DNA from 4 places in the Rahnella sp. Larv3_ips genome. Region 3 is predicted to be linked to each of the others. Evidence: predicted binding sites of a transcription regulator. Region 3 holds the regulator's gene; each other region holds the start of a gene.
The links. Region 3 encodes CRP, which controls carbon source genes, mostly activating them, when cyclic AMP is high. Its sites were predicted from a motif close to ATGTGANNNNNNTCACAT; they were not measured.
Positions count from the first base shown of each region.

Region 1 (4,564 bases), on a different contig from region 3:
ATGATGTATCTCGACAGCACGCCGTTTAAGCCGGATCCGTCGAAAAGCGAGCAATGGAACCGCGGCGCGTATCTGGTCAACGGCGCCGGTCACTGTGATACCTGCCACACGCCACGTAACCTGATGATGGGTTCAGTGACCGATAAACCGCTGGCGGGCGGCATGGTCGGCCCGTGGTATGCACCGAACATCAGTTCTGATCCGGTCAGTGGTATCGGCAACTGGTCGCAGGCTCAGCTGGTGGAATACCTGAAAACCGGCCGTACCGCCGGGAAAAATCAGGCGGCAGGCGGCATGGCAGAAGCGGTGCAAAACAGCCTGCAATACATGTCTGACACGGATCTGAACGCGATTGCCTTCTACCTGAAAAACAGCACACCGGTGCGCGACCCGCGGGATACGCAGGCAGCGGATACTTTCGGTAAGCCGGTAAACGTGGAAGAAGGCCTGCGCGGCGCGCATCCTTATAACGCGAACAAAACCATCGATAACGGTGCGGCCTTGTTCAGTGGTTATTGCTCCAGCTGTCATCAGCCGGATGGCTCCGGCAGCAAGAATCAGGCGTACCCGTCGCTGTTCAACAACACCGCTACCGGTCTGGGCAACGCGTCAAACCTGATTTCCGCCATTCTGTACGGCGTGGATCGCCAGGTCGGCGACCATCATGTGCTGATGCCGAAATTTGGCGTGGGTTCGTATGTCGGTCAGCTCGACGATCAGCAGATTGCCGATATCTCCAACTACGTGCTGAAGAACTACGGCAACGCGGGTGTGCAGGTTAACGCGCAGGATGTCGCGGTGTTACGCGCCGGCGGGCCGGTCACATTGCTGGCAAAACTCCAGCCGTTCATGGCACCGGCGATGGTGGCAGGCGTGGTGATTCTGCTGGTGCTGATTTTCTGGCTCGGACGCAAACGCAAAGCGAAAGCGGCGTAATTCGTTCAATGCAATGCAAAACGGCCCTGCTTAAGGGCCGTTTTTTTATGTCAGAAATTCAGCTTAACCTCTGCCCACCAGCGGCATCGCGCTCGCCATGACGGTCATGGTCAGCACGTTAGTATCAAGCGGCAAACCGGCCATAAATGCCACCGCCTCACCGACACGTTCCACCGGGATCACCGGTTCTTCGGCGATATGCCCGTCGGCCTGCATTCTGCCCGCCAGCGCTTTATTGCCCATATCCGTCGCCGCATTGCCGACATCAATCTGCCCGCAGGCAATATTGAACGCGCGCCCATCCAGCGCAGTGGATTTGGTCAGACCGGTAATGGCGTGTTTGCTGGCGGTGTACGGCGCAGAATTCGGGCGCGGCGACTGCGCCGAAATCGAGCCGTTGTTGATGATGCGCCCGCCCTGCGGCGATTGCTGTTTCATCAGTTTTACCGCCGCCTGCGTACATAAAAATACGCCGGTCAGATTGGTGTTGATCACCGACAGCCAGTCTTCCACCGGCAGTTCGTCGATGGGCACATCCTTCACATTGTTACCGGCGTTATTGAACAGCACATCCAGCCGCCCGAAGGTTTCCTGAATATCCTGAAACAGCGCAGCGACCGACTCTGGGCTGGTAACGTCCAGTTGCCGCGCCACCGCCTGCCCCGCTGCAAATAACTTCACCGCCTGATCCAGTTTTTCTTTGTTACGCCCGGCCAGGATCACGGTAAAACCGATCGCTTCCAGCGCCTTCGCGGCACTCAGGCCAATGCCGCTCCCGCCGCCGGTGACTAAAGCAATTTTCGCGTTTTCTGTGCTCATCTCGCTTCCTTTTACACCGCGGCCAGCATGCCGCCATCAATGAATAAAAGATGCCCGTTGACGAAATCTGAGGCCCGGGATGACAGATAAACTGCGCCGCCGACCAGCTCTTCCGGGTTACCCCAGCGCGCTGCCGGTGTGCGTTTACACAGCCAGTCGGAGAACTCTTTGTTATCCACCAGCGCCTGCGTCATGTCGGTTTTGAAATAGCCCGGCGCGATGCCGTTCACCTGAATATTGTAGCGCGCCAGCTCAACACACATGCCGCGGGTCAGCATTTTCACCGCGCCCTTTGACGCGGCGTAAGGCGTGATGGTGTCGCGGCCCAGCTCGCTTTGCATCGAACCGATATTGATAATTTTGCCGCGCTCGCGCTGGATCATGTAACGCGCCACTGCCTGAGAAACCAAAAACACGGATTTCTGATTCACGGCAATCACGTCGTCCCAGTCTTTCTCCGGAAACTCGGTGAATTTGTGACGGCGCTGGATCCCGGCGTTATTGATCAGCACATCAATCGGTCCGATGGTGCTTTCAATGTGATCAATCGCCTGATTCACCGCCTGACTGCTGGTGACATCAAACGCAACGGCATGGGCGATAAAACCTTCCGCCCGCAGGGCTTCCGCCGCCTTTTGCGTGGACGCCTGCTGGGTACCGTTGACGATAATTTCAGCGCCGTGCTGCGCCAGCCCTTTCGCCAGCAGGAAACCCAGACCGCGCGTGGATCCGGTGACCAGTATCTTTTTGTTATCCAGTGAGAAGAGATTTGTCATAGCATTGGCCTTATGGAGGAAGCGGTTCGAAGCGTTAGCCACACTACAACGTTTTAGGCGCGGGCAAACTGTGATGCAGATCACTTTGAAGGATGTTAAAAAACGCTGTTACCCTTCGTGTGATCATCATCATTTTGATAACAATTCACGGCGCTTTCTGTTTCAATAATCAGGACTATTTGCAGGTACAACCAGGAACATTCCGCATGAGAAATCAGCGCGTGACACTACAGGATATCGCCCAACTGGCAGATGTGACCAAGATGACGGTCAGTCGTTTTCTGCGCACGCCGGAAAAGGTGTCTCCTGAAACCCGCGAGCGCATCACCAGGGTGATGGAGGAAGTGGGATATCCGCTGGAAGAGGCGCGGGGACCGGCCAAAGCGCCGCGCATCGGCATTCTTGTGCCGTCGTTCAATAATCAGATCTTCTCCGATTTGCTGGCCGGTATTGAATCGGTGACCTCAGCACAGGGCTACCAGACGCTGGTGGTCAATTATGATTACAGCAAAGAGCGCGAAGAAGAGCACATCATCAACCTGCTGGGTTATCAACTGGCGGGGCTTATCCTGACGGATTCCGTCCATACGCTGAAAGCCGATAAGTACCTGAATGCGGCGGATATTCCCGTGGCGCAGGTGATGGATCTGGATGATACCCATGGCCGGATCGCCGTAGGGTTTGACAATCAGCAGGCCGGCTACGACATGGCCACCACGCTGCTCGCCAGCGGCAAACAGCACGTGGTTTATTTTGGCTCGATGTCTGATGCCCGCGATCAGAAACGTTATCAGGGATATTGCCGCGCCATGAATGAACGCGGGCTGACGCCGGTGCATATCACGCCAAATAAAGTCTCGTCGGTGTCTATTGGCGCAGGCATGCTGGCGATGGCGCGCCAGCTGGATCCGCAAACCAATGCAATCTTATGCACCAATGACGATATTGCGGTCGGCGTGTTACAGGAATGCCTGAAATTAGGCATCCGCGTACCGCAGGACATGGCGATTTCCGGTTTCCACGGGCTGGATATCGGGCTGGCCACCACGCCGCTGCTGGCCAGTGTCATCACGCCGCGCTTTGAAATGGGTAAAGTGGTGTCTGAAATATTACTCAAGAAAATCAATAATCTGCCTACCATTGAGCGGGTCGATTTGCACTACCGCATCTCGCTTGGCGGCACCATTTAACCGGGTATTTCCTCTTCTTTTGCCCTGTCACCCTTCGTTTATCCACGCCTGAAATAAGGCGTGGGATCACGTAAGAAGTAACACCTTTTCTTAACATAATTCAACGTGACTCATGTCACGAAATACTTTCCTCAAAATGCTTTTATTAGGACATCGCCTGATACCCCTACACAGAGGAAAGAATATGAATAATAAGATTCCTAAGGCCCGCTGGTTACGCGTCATCGCTCCCATCCTTATCGCCTGTATTATTTCTTTCATGGACAGGGTTAATATCAGTTTCGCCATGCCCGGCGGAATGGACGCTGAATTAGGCATTACCGCATCAATGGCCGGTCTGGCCGCCGGTATATTCTTTATCGGGTATTTATTCCTGCAGGTTCCGGGCGGCAGCCTGGCGGTTCACGGCAGCGGACGTAAGTTTATCGCCTGCTCGCTGATTGCCTGGGCGGTGATCTCCATCCTGACCGGCTTTATTACCAATCAGTACCAACTGCTGTTCCTGCGCTTTGCGCTGGGTGTGGCCGAAGGCGGGATGCTGCCGGTGGTGCTGACCATGGTCAGCAACTGGTTCCCGGATAAAGAACGTGGCCGCGCCAATGCGTACGTACTGATGTTCGCGCCGCTGGGCGGAATGATCACCGCGCCGCTGTCCGGCCTGATTCTGGATACGCTCGACTGGCGCTGGTTGTTCATCATTGAAGGGGCATTGTCTTTCGTGGTGATGATTTTCTGGTGGTTCACCATCAGCGACCGTCCGGAAGAGGCCAAATGGCTGTCAGAGCGTGAACGCGACTATCTGGTCACCGAGCTGAACCGCGAACGCGACGCCCTGCGGGCGCT
Region 1 is NZ_MJIB01000005.1:233,929-238,492, forward strand. Features, by position in the region: gene ED901_RS09800 (cytochrome c) at 1-936, shown strand, start outside; gene ED901_RS09805 (SDR family oxidoreductase) at 1,000-1,755, opposite strand; gene idnO (gluconate 5-dehydrogenase) at 1,767-2,531, opposite strand; gene ED901_RS09815 (LacI family DNA-binding transcriptional regulator) at 2,738-3,721, shown strand; gene ED901_RS09820 (MFS transporter) at 3,906-4,564, shown strand, end outside.
Region 1: the regulator CRP is predicted to act here: its motif matches at 2,600-2,617, upstream of idnO (gluconate 5-dehydrogenase).

Region 2 (4,564 bases), on a different contig from region 3:
CCAGACCGCGCACAATCTGCATGGTTGCCAGCGTGGTGATCAGCGCATTGATTTTCAGCCGGGCGATCACGAAACCGTTAAGTAAACCGGTCAGCATCCCCAGCACCAGCCCCGCACCGACGCCAATCCACAGGCTTTCGGTGAGGTTAATCACCACCGCCGTGGTAACACCCGCGCAGGCAATGACCGATGCTACGGACAAATCGAAATCACCGGAGGCCAGACAGAACAACATGCCGCAGGCGACCATCCCGGACATTGAAATCGCCAGCCCCAGACCTTTCATGTTGATGAAAGAACTGAAGTTTGGCACGAAAATGGTACAGGCGATGAACAGCACGGCGAACACCACTAACATGCCGTAACTGTCCCAGATACGCATCAGGCCCTGGCCGCCGCGTGAAGCCGCTGAGGGTTGATCCGGTTTGGCGGAATTGGTTGTCATACTCGACATAATATTTTGCTCCTCGGTCAGGCTGCGTCAGGGGCAGAAGTCAGGTCTGGCGTTCGCAACATCGCGAGCCCCAGCGCTTTTTCTTCGGTGGCTTCGTCATGGGACAGTTCGCCGGAGATGGCGCCTTCGCGCATCACCACAATTCTGTCGGCCAGACCCAGCACTTCCGGTAAATCACTGGACGCAAACAGCACCGCAATGCCTTGTTTTGCCAGAGAATAAATCACGTTATAGATTTCATGTTTCGCGCCGACGTCAATGCCGCGCGTCGGTTCATCCAGCAAAATCACTTTCATGTCTTCCGACAACCAGCGGCCAAGAATGGCTTTTTGCTGATTACCGCCGGACAAATTCATGATCAGCTGCTGATCGCTCGGGGTTTTAATATTCAGCGCTTCGATATGCTTGCGCGCATTTTTCGCTTCCCAGGCGTTGTTGATCAGGCACCCTGCTTTCACCGTTTTACGGCGGGCACTGATGTTGATGTTGTCGCGCACCGAGTGAACCGGAATGATGCCGTCAGCCTTGCGGTCTTCCGGGCAAAGCATGATGCCCTGACGAATGGCATCCGCCGGTTTACGGATGTTCATCACCGCGCCATCCAGCCTCAGTGTGCCGCCGGTTATGCGCGTGCCGCCGAATAATCCTTTCATCAGCTCGCTGCGCCCAGCCCCGACCAGCCCGAACAGACCGACAATTTCCCCCTGACGCACCGTCAGGCTGACCGGCGTTCTCACGCCCGGCGCTTTGACTTCATCCAGTTCGAGGCGGATTTCGCCATGCGGACGCGGTGCGTAACCGTATATATCATCCAGATTACGGCCCACCATCGCCTGCACCAGTTTGCTGTTATCGACCTGCGTCATGTCGTCGAAGGTACGCACATAGCGGCCATCCTTGAACACCGTGACAGCGTCACTTAACGCGAAGATTTCTTCCATACGGTGGGAGACATACAAAATCACGCGCCCTTCGGCACGCAACTCACGGATAACCCTGAACAATTGTTCGATTTCACGGGCAGAGAGCGAACTGGTTGGCTCGTCAAAGGCAATGATTTTGGCGTTACGCGCCAGGGCTTTGGCGATCTCCACCATCTGCCACTGACCGATGGAGAGATACTTGAGCGGCGTATCCGGGTTGATGTCCAGCCCGAGGTGTTCGAGCTGAATTTTGGCTTCATAGCGCAGCAGTTTACGGTTCACAAAACCGTGTTTGCTCGGCAATTGTCCGAGGTAAATGTTTTCTGCCACCGTCATTTCCGGCACCAGATGTAATTCCTGATAAATAATCGCCACGCCCGCATCAAGTGCGTCAGTGGTTTTATTAAAACTGACCGGCTGGCCTTTAATGTGAATAACGCCCTGCGACGGCTGATAATTACCGCTGAGGATTTTTAACAGCGTCGATTTACCTGCGCCATTTTCGCCCATCAGTGCGTGAATTTGCCCGGCATAACAATTGAAAGAAATTCCGTCCAGCGCTTTCACGCCCGGAAAAGTTTTGCCAATGTCATGGAATTCCAGATACGGCTTGGCCGCATCAAACTCCGTCAGCGACGGTTTCAGCAAAGGCGTCTTGGTTGAAGATTGCTGAGTCATAGTGGCTACCTGGAAATTAAGTGAAGTTGAATGCACGCCACTGCACAGCAGAAAACAGTACGTAACCTTTTATAAATAACTTATAAAAAAAACTGTCGTCCGTTATGCAGCAGCGTTATCTGATGCTCTTTTCAAATGATTTCGGAAATTACATGAGCCCTTTTTTCTTCAATTCTTCTTTGAAGTTGTCGCGGGTGATTAACACAACGTCAGTCACTTCGGTGAATTTCGGTGGTTCAACGCCTTTGGTCACCCATTCGTTCAGCATTTGGATACTTTTGTAACCGTGGATATCCGGGCTGGGTAACAGGGAACCGTAGAAGCCGGTTTGCGCGCTTTTCGACAGCTCATTCACCGCATCCACACCGTTGATACCGATGCCGATCACGTTAGCCGCTTTAAAGCCCTGACCTTCCGTTGCACGCACGCCACCGAGCACGGTGTTGTCGTTCATGCCGATGATCAGCCAGTTTTTCACTTCAGGATGCTGCACCAGCAGTGAGTTACCGGCATCCAGTGCGCCAGGGATATCGTTAGATTTGGTTGGTACTTTGTAGATTTGTTTTTCCGGGAAACCGGCCGCTTTCAGCGCGTCCATTGAACCGGAAGTACGACGACGTGCGGTGTCCAGCTCATCGGCGGTGATGGCCATGACGCCTGTCTCAGCCGGTTTCCAGCCACGTTTTTGCATCTCTTTATACAGTTCCTGCCCCTGACGCTCGCCGATTTTGGTCGCGGCCATCATCACTAACGGCACTTCTTCCATTGGCTTGCCTTTGGCATTCACGAACTGGTCATCCACCTGGATCACTTTCATGTCATAGCTGCGCGCTTTCGCCATGATGGCAGGCCCGAGACGGGGATCCGGCGTACAGATGACAAAACCTTTCGCGCCGTTCGCCGCCAGACTGTCAATCGCATTCAACGTTTTTTCACCATCCGGCACGGCGATTTTAATGACCTCGAAGTTCAGGTCTTTACCGGCTTTATCGGCGAAGCGCCATTCAGTCTGGAACCAGGGTTCTTCAGGCTGTTTAACCAGGAAACCCAGCTTCGGATTTTCTGCTGCCATAGCTGAATGTGACATAACGGCTGCTAACCCTACCGCCGCTAATGCCTTAGTGAATTTATGCATGATGTTCTCCGACTTTTATTGTTGTTTTTCACAATTGCGCTCTGAAATCTGGTGGTTTGCCGCCATCGTGAAAACGTTATCAGTAGCGTAAGGAAACAAAGTGAGGATGCGCCGAAGTCCTGTGTATAGCGGATTTACGTCACACTCTCTTGTAAGACGGGTTAAGTTTTAGCGGTAATTTTGCAGCGGAATGTAGAGCGCTATCACACGCCGGGAAAACAGCAGGAATGTGCATAGATATAGCGATTTTAGCCAAACGCTAACATTTGACCAACCTCACAGAAACATCATTGGGAGCAGATTTGTGCATACTTCCAGCTAACGCCTCCTCACTCCCTTTTTGACATCCTCCTACTGTTAGAGCAATTCGATTCGCCGCCGTAATGACTACGGCAAACCTGAAGGAGTGAGAAAGAATGACGCAAGGTGCGATTGCTCTTGGTCTGGATTTTGGCAGCGATTCTGTCCGTGCACTGGCCGTAGATTGTCAGACGGGTGCTGAGATAGAAACGGATGTCGTGTATTACCCGCGCTGGAATGAAGGCCGTTACTGTGATGCGGCTAAAAATCAGTTCCGCCATCACCCGCTCGACTATATAGAAGCGATGGAGCAGGCGATAAAAAACGTGGTGACCCGCCTGGGCCATGAGCGCGCCGCCCGCGTGGTCGGTATCGGGGTCGATTCCACCGGCTCAACCCCCGCGCCTGTCGATCATCAGGGCAACATTCTGGCGCTGAACCCGGAATTTGCCGAAAACCCGAACGCCATGTTCGTGCTGTGGAAAGATCACACGGCAATAGAAGAAGCCGAAGAGATCAACCGTCTGTGCCGCAGCGGCGATTTCCCTGATTACTCCCGCTACATCGGCGGCGTCTACTCCTCCGAATGGTTCTGGGCGAAAATCCTGCACGTTTCCCGCGCTGACGCCGCGGTGAAAGAAGCCGCCGCGTCGTGGGTTGAACTGTGCGACTGGGTGCCCGCCCTGCTTTCCGGCACCACCGCGCCGGACAAAGTGGTACGCGGGCGTTGCAGCGCCGGGCACAAAATGCTCTGGCATCCGTCGTGGGGCGGCCTGCCACCGAAAGATTTCTTCGCCGCCCTTGATCCGTTGCTGGTCGAAAACCTGCCGTATCCGCTGTTTACCGATACCGTCACCGCCGAACAGGCCGTCGGTACACTTACCCCTGAATGGGCAGAACGTCTCGGTTTACCGGCAAGCGTGGTGCTTTCGGGCGGCGCATTCGACTGCCATATGGGCGCCGTCGGTGCGGGCGCACAGCCGTATACGCTGGTGAAAGTCATCGGCACGTCCACCTGCGACATTCTGATCGCCGATAAAGCCCGCGTTAACGATCGTGCCATTGCCGGGATTT
Region 2 is NZ_MJIB01000004.1:921,410-925,973, forward strand. Features, by position in the region: gene araH (L-arabinose ABC transporter permease AraH) at 1-454, opposite strand, end outside; gene araG (L-arabinose ABC transporter ATP-binding protein AraG) at 472-2,055, opposite strand; gene ED901_RS06570 (arabinose ABC transporter substrate-binding protein) at 2,204-3,190, opposite strand; gene ED901_RS06575 (ribulokinase) at 3,607-4,564, shown strand, end outside.
Region 2: the regulator CRP is predicted to act here: its motif matches at 3,455-3,472, upstream of ED901_RS06570 (arabinose ABC transporter substrate-binding protein).

Region 3 (4,564 bases):
ATACGAAGAATGGAAAGCAGATAACGCCCGCAAGGTTAAGTAATGTTACTCCCTGAAATACAAAGCCCGGTCGGCTGAACGGGCTTTCCTCACGTTCTACCCCCCATTGATTTCCCGTGTTAATTCTCCTTAGTCTCTGGATCCCCTTAGCCGTTTTTGCGTGTCTCCAGCTCGCACAATACACCTACTTGTTAACGTGGCTTTCGCCACCAGATAACGCCGATCGAGGGTTTTTAAGTCTTTTATCATTGGCGGGGTTTTAATGGCGTTACCATCAATTCTGGCCAGTCCAGAGGATTTCGCCGCGCTACAGCGCGAAGGCAGGCTGGATTTTTGCCGCGCGGCGATTTTTGGATTTACTGCGTCATCAGTGCCAGACGTATGACTGGTCGTGACTTATTCGACGTTAACCACTTCAAAACTGTGGGTGATCGAGGCGGCTTTGCCCAGCATCAGAGAAACGGAACAATATTTCTCAGCTGACAGGCTGACGGCGCGCTCCACAACCTTGTCGGTCAGGTCTTTACCGGTGACGATGAAGTGCAGATTGATGTGTGTGAACAAACGCGGTGCTTCTTCGCGACGTTCTGACGTCAGTTTCACTTCACAGTCACGGACATCGCTGCGGCCTTTTTGCAAAATCGACACCACGTCGATCGCGCTACAGCCACCCGCGGACATCAGCAACATTTCCATCGGGCTCGGTGCTTTATCACCGGCATTCCCGTCCATTAAAACCTGATGACCCGACGCGGATTCACCTAAAAACGTCAGACCTTCCACCCATTTTACGCGTGCGTGCATTTGCTTATCTCCTGGCGTTCTTATTCATCAAATTTTCACCCCAGAGTACCCTTTCACCTAAAAACTGGCAACGTAACCCGATCGCCATCATGCTGAAGCGAGACAACACAAGACAGCATTGCAAACCTGTGTTACAAACAAAGCCGAAACATACTTTCCAGTAAATTGCGGTGACGGTTTTCGCGGTTTAAGAACAGAACCCAAGGTGATAACAGCAATTAACAGGCTGTTTCACTCCGACATCCGCTTGCAGCATTTCTGGTGAGTTACATGCTGATAGGGCGCATTAATATTCAGACGCCGTACAGGGAACTCTGAGCCCTGTGATTTTGGGCAGCGATAATAACAGAGGATAATAGCAAATGGTTCTCGGCAAGCCACAAACAGACCCGACACTTGAATGGTTCCTGTCTCACTGTCATATACATAAGTATCCTTCTAAAAGTACGCTGATTCACCAGGGTGAAAAAGCCGAAACGCTGTACTACATCGTGAAAGGGTCGGTTGCCGTCCTGATTAAAGATGAAGAAGGCAAAGAGATGATACTTTCCTACCTTAACCAAGGTGACTTCATCGGCGAGCTGGGACTCTTCGAAGAAGGTCAGGAACGCAGTGCCTGGGTACGTGCTAAAACTGCCTGCGAAGTGGCTGAAATTTCTTATAAAAAATTCCGCCAGCTGATTCAGGTTAACCCGGACATTTTGATGCGCCTCTCCGCGCAGATGGCAAACCGTCTGCAAATGACGTCAGAGAAAGTCGGTAACCTTGCTTTCCTCGACGTAACGGGCCGTATCGCTCAGACCTTATTGAATCTGGCCAAACAGCCAGATGCCATGACCCACCCGGACGGGATGCAGATTAAAATTACCCGCCAGGAAATCGGTCAGATCGTCGGTTGCTCCCGTGAAACCGTCGGCCGCATTCTCAAGATGCTGGAAGATCAGAGCCTGATCTCCGCACACGGTAAAACGATTGTCGTTTACGGCACACGTTAATCCCTCAAAAAAAGGCGCGACAGCTTACTGTCGCGCCTTTTTTATGGGCTAAGCTTCATCCATGACGCTATGGCGAAGGCTGTTTTATCATCCCGAAGTGAACTATGCACTGCGTCAGACGCTGGTGTTATGTCTGCCGGTCGGCATCTGCTGGCTGTTTGGGAATCTGCAAATGGGCCTGTTGTTTTCCCTCTGCCCTGCCTGCTGTAACGTCGCCGGTCTTGATACTCCCCACAAACGCTTTTTTAAACGTCTCATTATTGGTGGTGCTCTGTTTGCGCTGGGCAGCATTCTGCTGCAAGTGATGCTGACCGGGTGGCACCTCCCGCTGCCGCTGATCATGCTGTCGCTGGCATTATTACTTGGCGTCACCGGCGAAATCAGCCCGCTCCATGCGCGTCTGTTGCCCGGTGCATTGGTAGCGACCATCTTTACCCTCAGCATGGTGGGCGTCAGGCCGATGTGGCAGGCACCCGCGCTGTTTGCCGCAGGCACCGCCTGGTACGGCCTGTTTAACTGGGCGTGGTTTCGCATATCAAAAGAACAACCGATGCGCGAAACCCTCAGTCAGCTGTATTTGCAACTGGCGGATTATTTCGAAGCCAAATACAGCCTGCTGACGCAGCATACCGACCCTGAAACCGCGTTGCCGCCGCTGCTCAAGCGCCAGCAACAGGTCATCGATCTTATCGCCCTGCTTTATCAGCAGCTGCACATGCTGCCGCAGCACGGACATCATCATCACTACAAGCGGCTGTTTCAGCGTTTTCAGGTGGCGCTGGATTTGCAGGAGCACATTACCGTCAGCCTGCATCAGCCGGAAGAAGTGCAAAAGCTGGTGGAAGAGAGCCATGCGGAAGCGGTGATCCGCCGTAATGCTCAGGTGATTTCAGCCCGTCTGCGGGTGATTGCTGACGATATTCTTTACCACCGTCTTTCCGGGCGTTTTACCATGGCGAACGAACTGGCGGCGCTGGAGAAAATTGCCGCACGCAATCCGGATAATCCGGTCGGCCAGTTCTGTTATTACCATTTCAGCCGCATCGCACGTCTGCTGCGTACCCAGAGGCCACTGTACCGGCGCGATCTGATGAATACTCAGCCGCGCCTGCCTTTCTGGCCGGCACTGAAAAGCTATTTGTCCTTTAAATCCATTGCCCTGCGCAATGCCGCACGTCTCGGCATTATTCTGGCGTTAGGCAGCAGCCTCGGGTTGTTCTTCAATCTGCCGAAACCTTACTGGATTTTGCTGACCATCATGCTGGTCAGTCAGAACGGTTATAACGCCACCCGCGTGCGCATTCAGCACCGTGCGCTCGGCACGCTGGCGGGATTGCTGATCGCCGCTGCCCTGCTGAAACTGGAGCTGCCTGAGGGCGTCACGCTGCTGTGTATGCTGGTGATTACGCTGATATCGTACACGGTGTTGCGGAAAAACTACGGGCTGGCGATGGTCGGTATGACGGTGACGGCGGTGTATACGCTCCAGCTTCTGGCGATGAATGGCGTGCATTTTCTGGTGCCCCGGCTTATCGATACCCTGATCGGCTGCGCCCTCGCCTTCGGCGGTACGATCTGGCTGTGGCCTCAATGGCAGAGCGGATTGCTGCGACAAAATGCCCATCAGGCGCTGGAAGCCGATCAGGAAGCGATCCGGTTGTTACTGCAGGATAATCCGGATACCGCCAAACTGGCGTACGCCCGAATGCAGGTCAATCAGGCCCACAACAAGCTGTTTACCTCGCTGAATCAGGCGATGCAGGAACCGGGGTTTAACTCGCATTATTTGACGGATATGCGTTTGTGGGTAACGCACAGCCAGTTTGTGGTCGAGCATATTAACGCGATGACCATTCTCGCCCGCGAGCATTACATGCTGCCGGAAAAACTGGCGACGGAGTATTTACAGACCTGCGAAATCGCGCTGCAAAGCTGTCAGCAACGCTTGCTCTACGACGGGCCGGGCAGCGAGAACAATCTGTTCAATGCGCCTGAACTGCACCCGGATATGCCGCTGACCGAGATGGAACGCCACCTGCGACGCGTAATTTCCCATCTCAGCGTGATGCATACGATTTCGTCACTGGCGTGGAAGCAGAGGCCGCATCATGGGATCTGGCTGACGCGCAAGGCGTGAAGGGGAATGCCCTTTCAAACTCCCGTTTTTACTGGCTTGCAGCCAGCCTGTCTTTTAAAACTGACCGGCGCTATTTCGGTTTCTCGGGTGCGAAGGCGCCCACTCGCCGCTGGTTAAAACCGACTGAGTACATTTCGGTGTTAACCAGCGATGTAGCAGGGCTCACCCACCGCAAACTTTCCCCACCGCTTTCTCAAACCGCTGCATCCCTTCTTCAATATCCGCGAAGTCGATAACCAGCGATGGCGCAAACCGCATTACATTCGGTCCGGCGACCAGCATCATGAGGCCGAATTCGGCGGCGGCGGCGTGGAACTCGCCCGCGCGGTTTTTGAAGGCATCCGACAGCTCCGCTCCAATCAGTAATCCCTGACCACGGAATTCTTTGAAGATGTGGTATTTCTGGTTGATTGCCTCCAGCGCGCTGATGAATTTCTCGCGACGCTCGTCGATACCCGCCAGCACTTCCGGGGTGTTGATGATATCGAGTGCCGCTTCAGCCACGGCACAGGCCAGCGGGTTACCGCCGTAAGTGGTGCCGTGTTTGCCCGGCTCCATCACGGAGGCCACGTCTTCGGTTGCCAGCATCGCTGAAACCGGGAAGCCGCCGCCCAGCGCTTTGGCGGTG
Region 3 is NZ_MJIB01000021.1:665,988-670,551, reverse strand. Features, by position in the region: gene ED901_RS22560 (hypothetical protein) at 1-43, shown strand, start outside; gene ED901_RS22555 (OsmC family protein) at 397-804, opposite strand; gene crp (cAMP-activated global transcriptional regulator CRP) at 1,167-1,799, shown strand; gene ED901_RS22545 (YccS/YhfK family putative transporter) at 1,861-3,936, shown strand; gene ED901_RS22540 (aspartate aminotransferase family protein) at 4,099-4,564, opposite strand, start outside.

Region 4 (4,564 bases), on a different contig from region 3:
ATACCGTGGAACGCCCACAGCACCAGGCTGTGATGTTGCATCTGATCGGAAGTGGCGGCGCCAATGCCGTCGGTGCCCGGCACCATCCAAGGCACAATGCCCACGCCGTCGGGGAACACCACCAGACATTCGGTGCTGCATTCCCACAGCTTGCGGGTGATTTTGGCGCTGTCGAGTTCCAGCACATAAGTCAGTGCGATCAGGTTGGTGGCGTGGCAATGCATGATCACCCGGTCCTGCCCGTTCGTGACACGTTTACGTACGGCGTGAGATTGCAGGTGTGACGCCAGTTCTGAGGTCGGCAGGCCGCCTGCGGTCAGGCCCCACAGAATTTTGTAGCTGGCGCCTTTGTCATCGAGCTGAATCACCGTCAGCGCTTCCGAAGGGGCGAGCTGCACGTTACGGAAGAACTTCCCGGAACCGGTGACGATGAAGTATTCATTCGCCAGATCCGGCGCATGTTGAGTCAGTTCCACCGTGCGGGGCTGGGCGTAAAAATCATTTTTGTAGGGGGCAATATCTTCCGGTAACAAACGCATGCTGACGTTGCCGCCGTTACGCTCATCCCAGCCTTTCAGCCACATATCTGTGGTTGCTTTAACCATGCCCTGTACAAACCACGCGCTAAATAATGTTTTCATCAGTTCTTTCCTGCGAATAAGGTGAATGCGTTCTGTTGTGATAAGCGATTGTTAACGTTTTGCCAGCACGCTGGTTTCGTAGTGGCGGACGGCATCCAGCCACTGGCCGCCAACCGGCACGTCGTGACGCTGGCAATACATGTCCCAGACCGCCTGCCACGGCAGCGATTTCTGTTCTTCCAGCAGGGCCAGGCGCGCAGTGTAATCGCCTTCGGTTTCCAGCTTTTTCAGTAATTCGGTCGGCTCCAGCAGGGCTTTCAGCAGTGCTTTTTTCATGTTGCGCGTGCCGATAACCCAGGCGGCGATGCGGTTGATGGAAGCATCGAAGAAATCCAGCCCGATATGCACGCGGTTGAACAGATTGTGACGAACGATTTCGCTGGCAATGGCCTGCGTTTCGTCGTCGAGCAGCACCACGTGGTCGCTGTCCCAGCGCACAGGGCGGCTGACGTGCAGCAGCAGGCGCGGCACATACAGCATGGCGGCGGAAATTTTGTCGGAAATCACTTCGGTCGGGTGGAAGTGTCCGGCATCGAGGCACAGCGCAGTGCCGCGGCTGGCGGCGTACCCGAGATAGAATTCGTTGGAGCCGACGGTGTAGCTTTCAGAACCGATGCCGAACAATTTGCTTTCGACCGCGTCGATGTGTTCGGTGAGCGCAAACTTCTCAGAAATCACTTCATCAAGCGCACTCATCAGGCGCTGGCGCGGTGCCAGACGATCGACGGTGACGTCTTTCATGCCGTCCGGCACCCAGATATTCATCACTGACGGCGTGCCGAGCGCACGGCCAAACGAGGCGGATACGCGGCGGCTGGCCTGACAATGTTCGATCCAGAACTGACGGACTTCAGGGTTGGCGCTGGAAAGGGTAAACCCGTCGGCGCTCATCGGGTGTGAGAAACATGACGGGTTGAAATCCAGACCCAGTTTGTTTTTCTTCGCCCAGTCTACCCAGCCGGTAAAATGCTTCGGCTCGATTTCGTTACGCGGCACCGGCGTGTCGGATTCCAGGTAAATAGCGTGCAGGTTCAGACGATTAGGGCCGGGGATCATGGAGATCGCCAGTTCTAAATCTGCCCGCAGTTGCTGCGCATTTCGCGCTTTGCCGGGATAGTTGCCGGTCGCCTGGATCCCCCCGGTCAGGCCGCCTTCCGGGTTCTCAAAGCCCGCGACGTCATCCCCCTGCCAGCAATGGATGGAAACCGGCAGAGTATCGAGTTGGGTGATTGCGGCTTCGGCATCAATGCCCAGCTGCGCAAAGCGTTCTTTAGCAAGCGTCCATGCGTGATCGATAGATGAAGTCATACTGCGAGCTCCTCATTGACGTGACAGAGCGCCTCAAAACGGCGCCAGTGAATAGCGAAATCCGCGTGAACACGGGGAATGTAATGGTGCTGTTCGAAGTTCGAGGCCACGATACGACGAAATTCAGCGGTGTCTTTAACGGCGTTGAGCGCCATCAGCTGGCAGCCGATATTGCCGAGCGTAGAGGCTTCAACCGGCCCGGCACTGACGTTGACCTGACAGACGTCGGCACACAGCTGGTTAAGGAACTGGTTCTGGCTGCCGCCGCCAACAATATGGATATCTTCCAGCGGCGCGCCCTGTAAATCAGCCAGTTGCAGCGCGATTTTGCGATACAGCATGGCCAGACTGTCGAAAATACAACGCGCCAGTTCGGCCGGTGATTCCGGCACCGGTTCGCCAGCCTGCTGGCAGGCTTCGCGGATGGCATTGACCATCGACGGCGGATTGATAAAGCGGTCTTCGTTCGGATTGATCAGGTAAGTGAACGGGGGAATGTTTTTTGCCAGTGTGATCAGTGAAGGCAAATCCTGAATCCCCAGTTCCCGGCAAACCCGCTGGAACAGCCACAGCCCCATAATGTTGCGCAGCACCCGATAACTGTCGTTGATGCCGCCTTCATTGGTGATGTTGTCGTGCAGCGCCTTCGTCTGATTGAACGCTTTCGGACTTTCGATGCCCATCAGCGACCAGGTGCCGGAGCTGAGATAAGCGCTGTGCGGGCCGGTCAGCGGTGCGGCGACCACGGCGCTGGCGGTATCATGCGAAGCGACGCTGATAACCGGCACGCTGCGCCCGCGCGGGCTGTGCCAGACTCCCTTTGAGTTTCCCGGTTGCGTCGGTTTTTGCAGCCAGCGGCGTGGAACACCCGCCAGTTTCAGCAGATCCTCGTCCCAGTCACCGGTGGCGATATTCAGCATTTGCGTGGTGCTGGCGTTGGTATATTCCCAGTTCAGCGCGCCCGTCAGGCGGTAATGGAAATAGTCGGGGATCATCAGCAGATGTGCGGCTGTGTTCACGACCTCGGGCTGTTGTTCGGTCAGCGCCCGCAGCTGATAAAGCGTGTTGAACGGCATAAACTGGATGCCGGTTTTCTGATAAATGGTGTGGCGGCCTGCCTGCTTTTCCATCCGCGCCATGACGCCGTCGGTGCGGCTGTCGCGATAGGCCACGGCTAAACCCACCCGCTGGCCCTGTTCGTCGAGCAGCACGTAATCCACCCCCCAGGTATCGATGCCAATACCATCGAGCGGGACGCCGGAAGAATCCAGACGGTTCAGTCCTTCCAGAATGTGCTTTTCAAGGTCATCCAGATCCCAGGTATCGTGGCCGTCAACGTGCTTCAGAGTGTTAGGAAAACGGTGAATTTCTGTCAGCGTCAGCGTTGCGGCTGAATCGGGATCCTGGCGGGTAAACGTGGCCAGCATTACACGGCCGCTGGAGGCACCGAGGTCAATAGCGGCAAGATGGTGAGTTCTCATAGCGGCCATTCCTTGTTGAATATGCTGGCCAGTGTAGGGGAGGTGGGGCGGGGGCACCTTCCGGTGATTGCCACGGGTTTTAACCGGATGGCAGCATTAAAAAGGTAGATGCGAGGCAGATCACAGTTCAGCCCAAAGACCTGCGGACGGCGGTGATGAAAACGGCAGGTAACGCGAACACAGCGATTGTGATCCTCGCCGCAGATCTGCATCACCACCGGGGGAATCTTGAAAAAATGACCGTTTATGCCGTTTTTAGCGCCGCGGTTTGAAGGTAAGACGGCGTGGCACAAGGTAGGGTGGGTTCCCCGAAGCACATGAATGTCTAAACCGGAGGCGATCAATGACGCTACTGAAGGGTGATGATTATTTTGCGGCACCTGAGCTGACGGTGACCGTTGAGCGACGTCTTCCGCAAAGTGTATTCCCGGAGCACTACCACGATTTTCACGAGATTATGCTGGTGGAAAGCGGCTCCGGCGTGCACATCTTTAATGATAATCCCTATACGCTGACGGCCGGCACCGTGTGTTTTGTGCGCGCAAGCGATCACCATTTGTTTGAAAACGTGGAGAATCTGCGGCTCACCAACGTCCTTTTCCGTTCGCCAAAAGCATTCCGTTTTATTCAGGACGTCGGCCATTTCCTGCCACAGGAGCATCATTATCAGGCGCAGATCCACTGGCAACTCAGCCCGCACGTGGTCGTGCAGGTGCTGGAGTGTATTGCGCAGCTGGAAGCGCTGCCGGACAGCATTGAAATGGAGCATATCGCCACACGTGAAAGCCTGTTCCTGCAGTTGCTGATCCTGCTTTATCAGGATTGTTTCCAGCCACAATTGCGAGACACCTCTGAAAACAAAGTCAATCAACTGTTGCAATGGCTCCAGTCACATTACAGTGAAGAAGTTAACTGGACTGAAGCCGCAGACCGTTTTTCTCTGGCGCTGCGCACCCTGCACCGGCAGATGAAGCATTACACCGGCCTGACGCCACAACGGTATCTCAACCGTCTACGTTTGCTGGAGGCGCGCCGTCGTTTACATCACAGCGATCAGAGCATTACCGATATCGCCTATGCCTGCGGGTTCAGTGACAGTAACCATTTTTCGACGCAGTTCCGTCGGGAATTTTC
Region 4 is NZ_MJIB01000003.1:215,580-220,143, reverse strand. Features, by position in the region: gene rhaD (rhamnulose-1-phosphate aldolase) at 1-641, opposite strand, end outside; gene ED901_RS00995 (L-rhamnose isomerase) at 693-1,949, opposite strand; gene rhaB (rhamnulokinase) at 1,946-3,430, opposite strand; gene rhaS (HTH-type transcriptional activator RhaS) at 3,774-4,564, shown strand, end outside.
Region 4: the regulator CRP is predicted to act here: its motif matches at 3,539-3,556, upstream of rhaB (rhamnulokinase).